Regions from separate parts of the Peribacillus sp. FSL H8-0477 genome, predicted to be linked through region 1. Evidence: riboswitches for the same ligand, from Rfam matches in the RefSeq annotation. Region 1 holds a riboswitch; the other holds the start of a gene.
The links. Region 1 has a riboswitch for cobalamin ahead of metE (5-methyltetrahydropteroyltriglutamate--homocysteine S-methyltransferase). Riboswitches for the same ligand answer to the same signal wherever they lie in the genome.

Region 1 (4,895 bases):
TATGAGGAGTAATTGTTATATTCTCCATTGTCCAGTACACATGCGATTGATTTAGCGGTTCAGGTTCAAACACATCTAGGATAGCGTGTGCTAATTCTCCATTGTTCAGGGCTTCCACTAAAACATTTTCGTTAAAAAGGTCTCCACGGCCAATATTAATAAAGACACTGGTATTCTTCATTGCCTGAAACTGTTTTTTTGTAAACAGCCCCTTTGTTTCAGGAGTACTTGGTAAAACCGAAACTACATAATCAGATTGTTCGAGAGCCTCATTTAGTTTATCTAATTGATAAAGTGTATCGATATAGTTTACCGCAGTGCCGCTTCTATTTACTCCTAATGTTTTCATTCCAAATGCTTTCGATAACCGTGAAATTTCTCCTCCAATGGCCCCCGCACCAACAATCAATATCGTTTTACCATGCAGTTCTCCCATTTCTAATACTCGGTCCCACTTTTGATTTTGCTTATTAAGCATGATGTCCTTACTCTTTTTTTCATATTGAAGGATCATACCTAGTGTATATTCAGCCATTGGAATTTTATGAATCCCCTTTGCATTTGTTAGCAAAATCTCACGTGCAGCAATCGCCTTCAGCGGCATTTTTTCTAGGCCCGCAGAGATCACCATAATCCATTTTAAAGAAAGTGCCTTCTCAATATGATTTTCTGTGAGGTCCTCCCCGTAAGTAATTATGACATCTGCTACCTTTAGAAGTTCATCTTCCGTATCTACGCCATCTTGATAATAAAATGTAAGTTCTGGATACGTTTCGTGTAGGTCTGTTTGTAAGGCTTCAGGTAGAATGAGGGTTGTAAGGATTATCATTCGTTTATCCTCCGTTTCAATGTCATGGTTTGTAGAGATTAATAGTTCATAAAAAAAACGCGGCAATGAATCACCGCGTAAGCTAGTTTTGAGGAGGTATTCCTATACTTAAGCATATTCACTTTCAAAACAATTGGTTGGACAAAAGCCTTAACACTAGAAAAATAGGCCGTTAGATTAACTGGTCGGGGTTTAAGCCTTTTAGTTCAGGAAGGATAAATAAGCCATCTTTCCTAATTAATACGTCATCAAAATAAATCTCACCGCCGCCATATTCTTTACGTTGAATTAAGACCATATCCCAATGAACAGACGAACGATTCCCATTGTCCGCTTCTTCATATGCTTCTCCTGGTGTAAAGTGAAGACTGCCGCATATTTTTTCGTCAAAAAGGATATCGCCCATTGGTTCAGTAATCAACGGGTTAACTCCAAGTGCAAATTCACCAATATAGCGTGCCCCAGAATCCGTATCGAAAATTTCATTCATTTTATCGAGTTGATCTGAAAAAGCTTTCACGAGTTTCCCATCTTTAAAAGTGAGTGACACATTGTTAAATGTGGTTCCTTGATAAGGACATGGTGTATTAAACCTAATTACTCCATTAACACTATTTTTAATCGGAGCCGTAAATACTTCGCCGTCCGGAACGTTATTTTCTCCTGAACAGACCACGGCCGGGATTCCCTTAATTGAAAACTGGATATCTGTTTCAGGAGCTACAAGCCGAACTTTATCCGTACGCTCCATAAGTTCTTTCAGCGGCTGCATAGCTTGGTTCATTTTTTGATAATCAACCGAACTGACATCTAGTAAATAGTCTTCGAACCGGCTAAAGCTCATTCCCGCTTTTTGTGCAAGACCACGAGTTGGATAATTAAGAAGAACCCAACGACGGTTATTTACGTAGAAAAAGGTCGATTCCTTCATTGCCTGGCCGCGGAGTCTATGCTTATCCATAGGCACTTCTGCCATTTCAGCATCATTTTCCTCACCATAAGCAATAATAACGGCATCAATATCTCGGTATTTTTGCATAGCCCATTTCGCTGCTGTCTCTAATTGTTCTTTTTCATAGCCCAGTGCCAAATGCTTATCCAGTTCATCATCCAGTAATTCTATATACGGATAGGCTCCCAGTTGGTATACCTCATCTATGAGTTCCTTCATAAGCGGCTTAGCGTTATAATGGCCGCGAATTAAGACCCTCTCTTTTGTTTTTAACTTGACTGAATGATGAATTAACATTTTTGCTAAGTTAACAAGCCTAGTATCTCTCATAATACCCTCCGCTTACTGCTCTTTCCTCAAATATTCCAAAGCTTCCTCTACATGACCTTGGACTTTCACCTTACGCCATTCCTTTACGAGGTTTCCTTCTTTATTAATTAAAAATGTTGAACGTTCAATTCCCATATATTCCTTACCAAAATTCTTTTTTAATTTCCACACATCATATTGTTCAGCCGCTTCATGATCTTCGTCTGCAAGTAATAAAAACGGCAGGCCATGCTTTTCAATGAATTTTTCATGCCGGGAAATAGGATCTGGGCTGATACCTAAGATCACAGCATTTAATTCTTCAAACTTTTCATGCTGATCACGAAAATCACACGCTTCCGTTGTGCAGCCTGGTGTCATATCCTTTGGATAAAAATAGAGAATAATATTTTTTCCTTTAAAATCGGTTAACGATACTTCTTGTCCATTATTAGCGTGCAATGTAAATTCTGGAGCTTTCTCTCCAATTTGTAAACTCATCATACATCCTCCTCTTTCTTCTAGGTAAAGATTACCGAATCCATTAGATAAAAACAACTATCAGAGGTCTTTTCGATTCTTTTCCTCGTAATCAATGACTGTACGAATAACAAATGCGACTGGAAGTGTATATCCAATAAATGCCTGAACAGTAGCAATCATTCTTCCTATCCCAATAGGGCTGATATCACCATAACCTACAGAAAACATGGTCATCGCACTGAAATAAAAGGATGTTTCCATCTGTTGAAAGAAATCACCTGCCACACGATGCCCTCCATCTAGAATCACCATATGATTTCTCAATTCAAATAATAGATAAATCATTGCAAAGCCAATTAAGATAGTGGTATATAAATTCGTAGCCCATGCCAGGGTTTCTAGTGATAACCTTTTTTTATATATGGAAGATAAAAACAAAGTACGGACGCTCATAATCATACAAAGAATAATGGCAAGCATTAATAAATAAAAAATCATGTCCTTCCTCTTTTCCCATTCTGTCCTATATCTTATGTCTACTACCTATTCATTCTTTATATGAAAGAAAAAATTCCAGTCATTACTTTTCATCTATGCGCCGTAAGCACCATTCACCCAGATTGGGTTGACCAGTAAAATCATTTCATGCTATCATTACTTAAATTTTCAAACTTTTTTAATAATTTTATAATGTGGAAACAGGTTCCTCTGATACTCATATCAAAGGATTAAAAGGGAAGTCCGGTAAATTCCGGCACGGTCCCGCCACTGTAATTGGAAATTAACTAACATTTCCTTAAGTCAGGTTACCTGCCTGTTTCGACAACACTGTTTTTAACCTACGAAGGATAGGGAGGTGTTAGATAATGAGAAGACACAGGTATAACTGCATACCTTTCTTTAGGTATTTCTAACTCTTTCTAAAAGAGCTGGGAATGCCTTTTTTGTTTTTAAAATAGAAAAAGTCGGTTTATATCGTATAGGAGGAGAACAATATGAAAAGCTCAAATCTAGGATATCCGCGAATCGGAGAAAATCGAGAATGGAAAAAAGCACTGGAAGCATATTGGGCAGGAAGCCTAACAGAAAGTGACTTTCAAGAAAAAATGACCGAAATCCGCCTAGCCAATCTACAAAAACAAAAAGACCACGGCATTGAGTGGATACCCGTAAACGACTTTACCCTATATGATCAAATGCTGGATACAGCTGTGATGTTCGGTCTTGTCCCTAAAAGGTACTCTGACTATACAGGCGGTAAAGTACCTCTTTCCATTTATTATTCAATGGCCAGGGGTAATCAAAATGAAGTGGCAGCGGAGATGACAAAATGGTTCAATACAAACTATCACTATATTGTTCCAGAAATCGAAAACAGTCAGCTCAAACTGTTGGAAAACAAACCTCTGGCTGCCTATCGGGAAGCAAAGAAACAGCTGGGTATCGAAGGAAAACCGGTTCTAATAGGTCCTTATACTTTTATTAAGCTGTCCAAGGGCTACAATAAAAAAGACCTACCGTCCATTATTCTGCGTCTCCTGCCTTTATATAAACAAATTTTACAGGAGCTTGAACAGGAAGGGGTACAGTGGATACAAATCGATGAACCGATTCTTGTCACCTCTCTTGCTAAAGAAGAAATGAAAACAATTACCTATCTCTATGAACAATTACAACTAGCTGCCCCATCCTTACATATCTTGCTGCAAACCTACTTTGATAGAGCTGAATGGTATGAAGAGTTGATTAAACTCCCTGTTCAAGGAATTGGACTCGATTTTGTCTATGACAATGGACGTAATCTGCAAAGTCTCAAACAGTTCGGTTTCCCAAAAGATAAAATTCTCGGAGCTGGTGTGATTGATGGTCAAAATATTTGGCGGGCTGATTTACCAGCTAAAGTCGATCTACTTTCAACTATCAGCCGCTTTGTCTCTAAGGATAACCTTTGGATTCAACCTTCCAGCAGTCTGCTGCATGTTCCGGTTACAACAGATAACGAAACCCTGCTTACATCAGAAATCAAAGAAGCGATGTCCTTTGCCGATCAAAAATTACAAGAAATTTCCCTTCTTACTAAAGGATTAAATGAAGGAATCAATTCTGTCCGACTTCAGTTCGACGCTCAGCAGGCCGCTTTAGCCAAACTAGCAAATTCTGAGACTAGAAATAATTTCGTTGTTCAGGAACAAGCCGAAGCAGCACAGTCTAGAAGCTACAGCAGGAACCTCCCATTTAAAGAACGGTACCAAAAGCAACAAGCCATTTTTAAGCTTCCTCTTCTACCTACTACGACAATCGGTAGTTTTCCACAGACAGCCA
Region 2 (4,895 bases), on a different contig from region 1:
GAAGCATTGCGGTGAAGACACTAATGCCAAAACCAGGTGTATCTTCTATTTTAAATACCTTCTGTTCGCCTAAAGAAGCAATACTTCCAGTCTTTGTAAACGACTGTGGTACTAGTCTTTTAGCAAGCTTAGTAAATAAAGGTCCTGCGATAATAACCGTTGGGATGGAGATAATAATCCCGTAGAGTAATACTTCACCAATATCTGCACCATATTCACCAGCAATGACCGTTGGTCCTGGATGGGGCGGCAGAAATCCGTGTGTTACGGATAAAGCAGCTACCATTGGAATCCCAAGATATAAGATTGAAACTTTTAATTCCTTAGCAATGGCAAAGATAATAGGAACTAGTAAAACTAATCCCACTTCAAAAAATAAGGCAATACCGATAATAAAGGAAGCAGCGACAACAGCCCACTGAATGTTTTTTTCACCGAATTTGTTAACAAGGGTCAACGCAATCCGCTGAGCACCGCCTGAATCTGCGATTAGCTTACCGAGCATGGCACCTAGTCCGAAGATTAATGCTAAGTGGCCTAGTGTTCCTCCTAACCCTGCTTCAATCGTTGTGACAATTTCGTCTAAAGGCATCCCAAGTGCTAGTGCAACCCCAAATGATACAATAATTAATGAAACAAAGGTATTTAATTTTAAGCCCATAATTAAGATCAATAGAGCTAAAATCCCAACTGCTACAATGATTAATGGCATGATGTATCCTCCTGATGCAAACTTAGTTGTTTAGTAGATTTCGCTGATAATCGGCAATTTTTGTATAATCGTTCTCTAATATCCTAGATAAGTTAATAAAAATCGGGAGTAATTGTCTATATTCGTTAACGGCTTCTTCTTTTGGCAGGTGTTTATACGTATTGCCGATCATCTCAGACACAACGTCAAATGTTTCAATTTTCCCCGTTGCATAAAGACCCAAAATACAAGCCCCAAGACATGAACTTTCATAGCTCTCAGGAACGACAACTTCCGATTCAAATATATCGGACATCATTTGCCGCCAAACCCTTGATCTAGCAAAGCCTCCCGTTGCTTGAATCCGTGTTACTGGTCCATCCATGCACTCAGTTAGTGCTAAGAATACGGTATATAGATTGTAGATAACGCCTTCTAGTGCGGCTCGAATCATATGTTCCTTTTTGTGCGACATCGTTAGACCAAAAAATGACCCGCGTACATCTGGGTTCCATAAAGGAGCGCGTTCACCTGCTAGGTATGGATGAAATAACAATCCATCAGCTCCAGGTCTAACTCGTTCAGCAATTCGAGTTAAGACTTCATACGGATCGATCCCTAGTCTTTTGGCTGTTTCGATTTCTGAAGAAGCAAATTCATCTCTAATCCAGCGCAGAACCATTCCTCCATTATTTACAGGACCGCCAATTACCCAATGTTTTTCGGTTAGGGCGTAGCAAAAAATCCGTCCTTTTTCATCTGTTTTTGGTTCATTAATAATGGTACGAATAGCGCCGCTTGTCCCAATCGTGACTGCAATTTCGCCTTTTCCGATTGCATTGACGCCTAAGTTAGAAAGAACGCCATCACTTGCCCCAATCACAAAAGGTGTTTGAGGATCTATTCCCATTTCTTTGGCTAGAGAAGGATTACAGCCGCTGAAAAGTTTAGTTGTTGGGACAAGATCAGATAATTGGGATCGAGTAATTCCTGCGATTTGTAACGCTTCTTCATCCCAATCCAGTGTTTTAAGATTCATCATGCCAGTGGCAGAAGCCAGCGAATGATCGACTACATATTGATCAAAAAACTTTTTAAAAATATATTCCTTAATGCCAATGTATTTTGTTGCTTTGGAGGCGATCTCAGGGAGTTCATTTACCAACCAAGCGATTTTGGACAATGGTGACATCGGATGAATAGGTGTTCCAGTCCGTTTATAAATCTCATGCCCATTCAACTGATTTTTGATTTTACGAGACCATGCTTCGCTTCGGTTATCTGCCCAAGTAATACAGGGTGTGAGTGGTTGGTCCTGTTCATCCATTGCTATGACGCTATGCATAGCACTACTGAATGAAATAAAGGATAACGTCTTATTAGAGTGAAGCTTCATAATCGTTGAAAGGGCTTGCAAAACAGCTTGGAAAATTTCTTCTGGGTTTTGTTCAGCTGTGGAACTATCCGGCGTGTGAAGGGGGTAACCGATATTTGCTTGCTGGATTACTTCGCCTTTTTCACTAAATAAGACAGCTTTCGTACTCGTTGTACCAATATCTATACCTACCATATAATCAGTCATTATCGAGCCCAACTCCTTTAGCTAGCATTTGCTGTGACATCCATAAATCGTCTACTTTTCCTTGAACATCATCAAAATTCTTATGTAAAGACTTAATCATGAGTGAGCGATCTTTTGCTTTAATAGCCTCAATATAAAGAGCATGATTTTCCATTATTCGTGTGAAGTCATTGTATGTTTCCTGGAAACGACCCCGCATTGACAAGAGAATAAAACTTTCCATGACGGGTTTTAAATTGTTCCAAATCATTAAGATATGGGAGTGGTTGACTGATCGGATAATGGTTTCATGGAATAATAGATCCTGATATGAAAACTCGTCCGCATCACGATATTTTATAGCAACGTGCATCATTTCAAGAATTTTACTTAGTTCTTTGGTTAAATCATCGGTGTCTATTCTGACAAGTCGTTCAAATACAAACGATTCGATAAGGAGACGTACATCGTAAATTTCATTAATATCTTTTTCTGTTAAACCTATAACGACAGCACCCATTCTTTCTAGACGAATGATGTTTTCAGATGCTAGTTTTTTTAGTGCATCTCGGACAGGGGAACGACTCGCAGCAAAATCTGCTGCCAATTTATTTTCCGATAGTATGGCACCGCTTTCAATTAATCCGGCGATAATACGCATTCTTAGCTCGCATGTTATCCGCTCACCCACTGATGCCTTTAACAGCCATTTTTCTGGGTATAGAAAATTAGTAGATTCAGACATGATGTCACCTTCTTTGCTATTCATTCAAGTACACTTGTATACAAGTATTATAATCAAGCTATTTTAGAATGCAAGCGTTTTATTTATCTATTCAGAACATGTATAAGGTAAAATTAGATAGGATTCGTATTTAAGTCTGTTAAGACAGTTTTTAACAAGAAATTTACTATTCAGTAAAGGAAATCCGTTCGAAATACAGGTTATAGTGTATAATCGACATACATAAAAAAATCATATAAGTTAAGAAATAGGTGTCTTTTTTATAAAGACTTAAAAGGGAAGTTGGTGTCATTCCAACGCGGTCCCGCCACTGTAAATGGGGTAAACGGCATAGCCACTGTAGTTCCTATGGGAAGGCGTCGTGTGCAATACCCATGAGCCAGGAGACCTGCCTGTTTTCGTGCACTTTTTATACCTGCGAGGATAGGTTGGTGTGTGGCTTTTTTCTATTTGTCATAATCGGCCATACAACAATCTCCAATTCATATTGGGGATTTTTTATTTGTGCAGCAAAGACTGGGAGGATTTAAAAAATGAGAAAATTAGGCATGAAGCTATTTGCAGGTATTTTGGTCATCGGGATCTTGACAGGCTGCGGCAGTGAAGTAGAGGAGAAGCAGCAACAGTCCACTTCAGAGATGGATAGAGGTGAAACAGCGGTATTTCCTGTGACATTGAAGGATGCAACGGGTGAACAGGTTACTATTGAACAAGAACCACAAAAAATCGTTTCACTTATTCCAAGCAATACTGAGATAGCCTTTGCTATGGATCTAGGTGAAAAAATTGTCGGTGTCTCAGATTATGATAATTATCCAAAAGAAACCGCTGATATTGAGAAAATAGGAGACCTTGAATTTAATATAGAAAAAATTATTTCCCTGAGTCCTGATCTAGTGTTAGCCCACGGGTCCACATTGAATAGTGCGAAGGAAGGTCTGCAACAACTGAAGGATTCAGGTATTTCAGTAGTAGTCATCAATGATGCAGCAAACTTCGAGGATGTCTATACATCTATTGAGATGCTTGGTAAGGCAACAGGAGCCGATCATAAAGCAAACGTTCTTATTGATGAAATGAAGACAAAGTTACGTACTATCGAAGAAAAAGCTGCAGAGATTAAACCGCATGAACAAAAGAAAGTTTTAGTGGAGGTTTCCGGATCTCCAGAGATATATGTGACGGGAAAAAACACCTTCATGGATGAAATGCTGAAGCTGATCAACGCGAAAAATGCCGCAGCCGATCAAGAGGGCTGGGCTAAGATGGAAGAGGAATCGATGATTGAAGAGGATCCGGATGTCATTATTACGACGTATGGCCGTTATGTAGATGATGTAACAAGCGATATTTTAAATCGTAATGGTTGGGAAGCAGTCACTGCTATTAAAGAAAAACAGGTGGTTGACGTGGATGAAGATCTTGTTACTCGTTCAGGTCCAAGGCTGGCAGAGGGAGTAGATGAACTTGCCAAAGCGGTCTATCCAGACGTATTTAAATAAAAAAGTAATCTACGTGCTGGCAATCGCCTTTTTGACAGCGTCGTTCCTTGCAGGAGTTTCAATCGGTGCGGTTTCTGTGCCAATCATGGATTTGCTGAAAATACTTGCTAAAGAAATTCTGAACTTCCCTATTGAACAGACGAATGAAATGTATACCAATATTGTTATGAATATTCGTTTACCGCGGGTTATTTTAGCTGGACTTGTCGGGGCCTCATTGGCTGTTTCAGGGGCTGCTTTTCAGGGGCTTTTGCGAAACCCATTAGCCGACCCATATACACTCGGTGTTTCATCAGGAGCATCGTTAGGCGCGGTGATTGTGTTGTTTTTCTCCTTCTCTTTGCCGATAATCGGTCCGTTTACACTTCCGGTATTTAGTGTGTCGTTTTCATTTGC

Region 2: linked by a shared signal. The riboswitch ahead of MHI18_RS10890 (ABC transporter substrate-binding protein) and the one ahead of metE (5-methyltetrahydropteroyltriglutamate--homocysteine S-methyltransferase) in region 1 are both predicted to bind cobalamin.

The regions. Positions count from the first base shown of each region.
Region 1 is NZ_JBBODE010000002.1:642,081-646,975, reverse strand. It holds gene MHI18_RS14815 (D-2-hydroxyacid dehydrogenase) at 1-829, opposite strand, end outside; gene MHI18_RS14810 (aminopeptidase) at 1,002-2,111, opposite strand; gene bcp (thioredoxin-dependent thiol peroxidase) at 2,124-2,591, opposite strand; gene MHI18_RS14800 (ion channel) at 2,652-3,071, opposite strand; cobalamin riboswitch at 3,257-3,405, shown strand; gene metE (5-methyltetrahydropteroyltriglutamate--homocysteine S-methyltransferase) at 3,569-4,895, shown strand, end outside.
Region 2 is NZ_JBBODE010000001.1:2,167,692-2,172,586, reverse strand. It holds gene MHI18_RS10905 (GntP family permease) at 1-712, opposite strand, end outside; gene gntK (gluconokinase) at 735-2,273, opposite strand; gene MHI18_RS10895 (GntR family transcriptional regulator) at 2,266-2,997, opposite strand; cobalamin riboswitch at 3,230-3,407, shown strand; gene MHI18_RS10890 (ABC transporter substrate-binding protein) at 3,531-4,499, shown strand; gene MHI18_RS10885 (FecCD family ABC transporter permease) at 4,465-4,895, shown strand, end outside.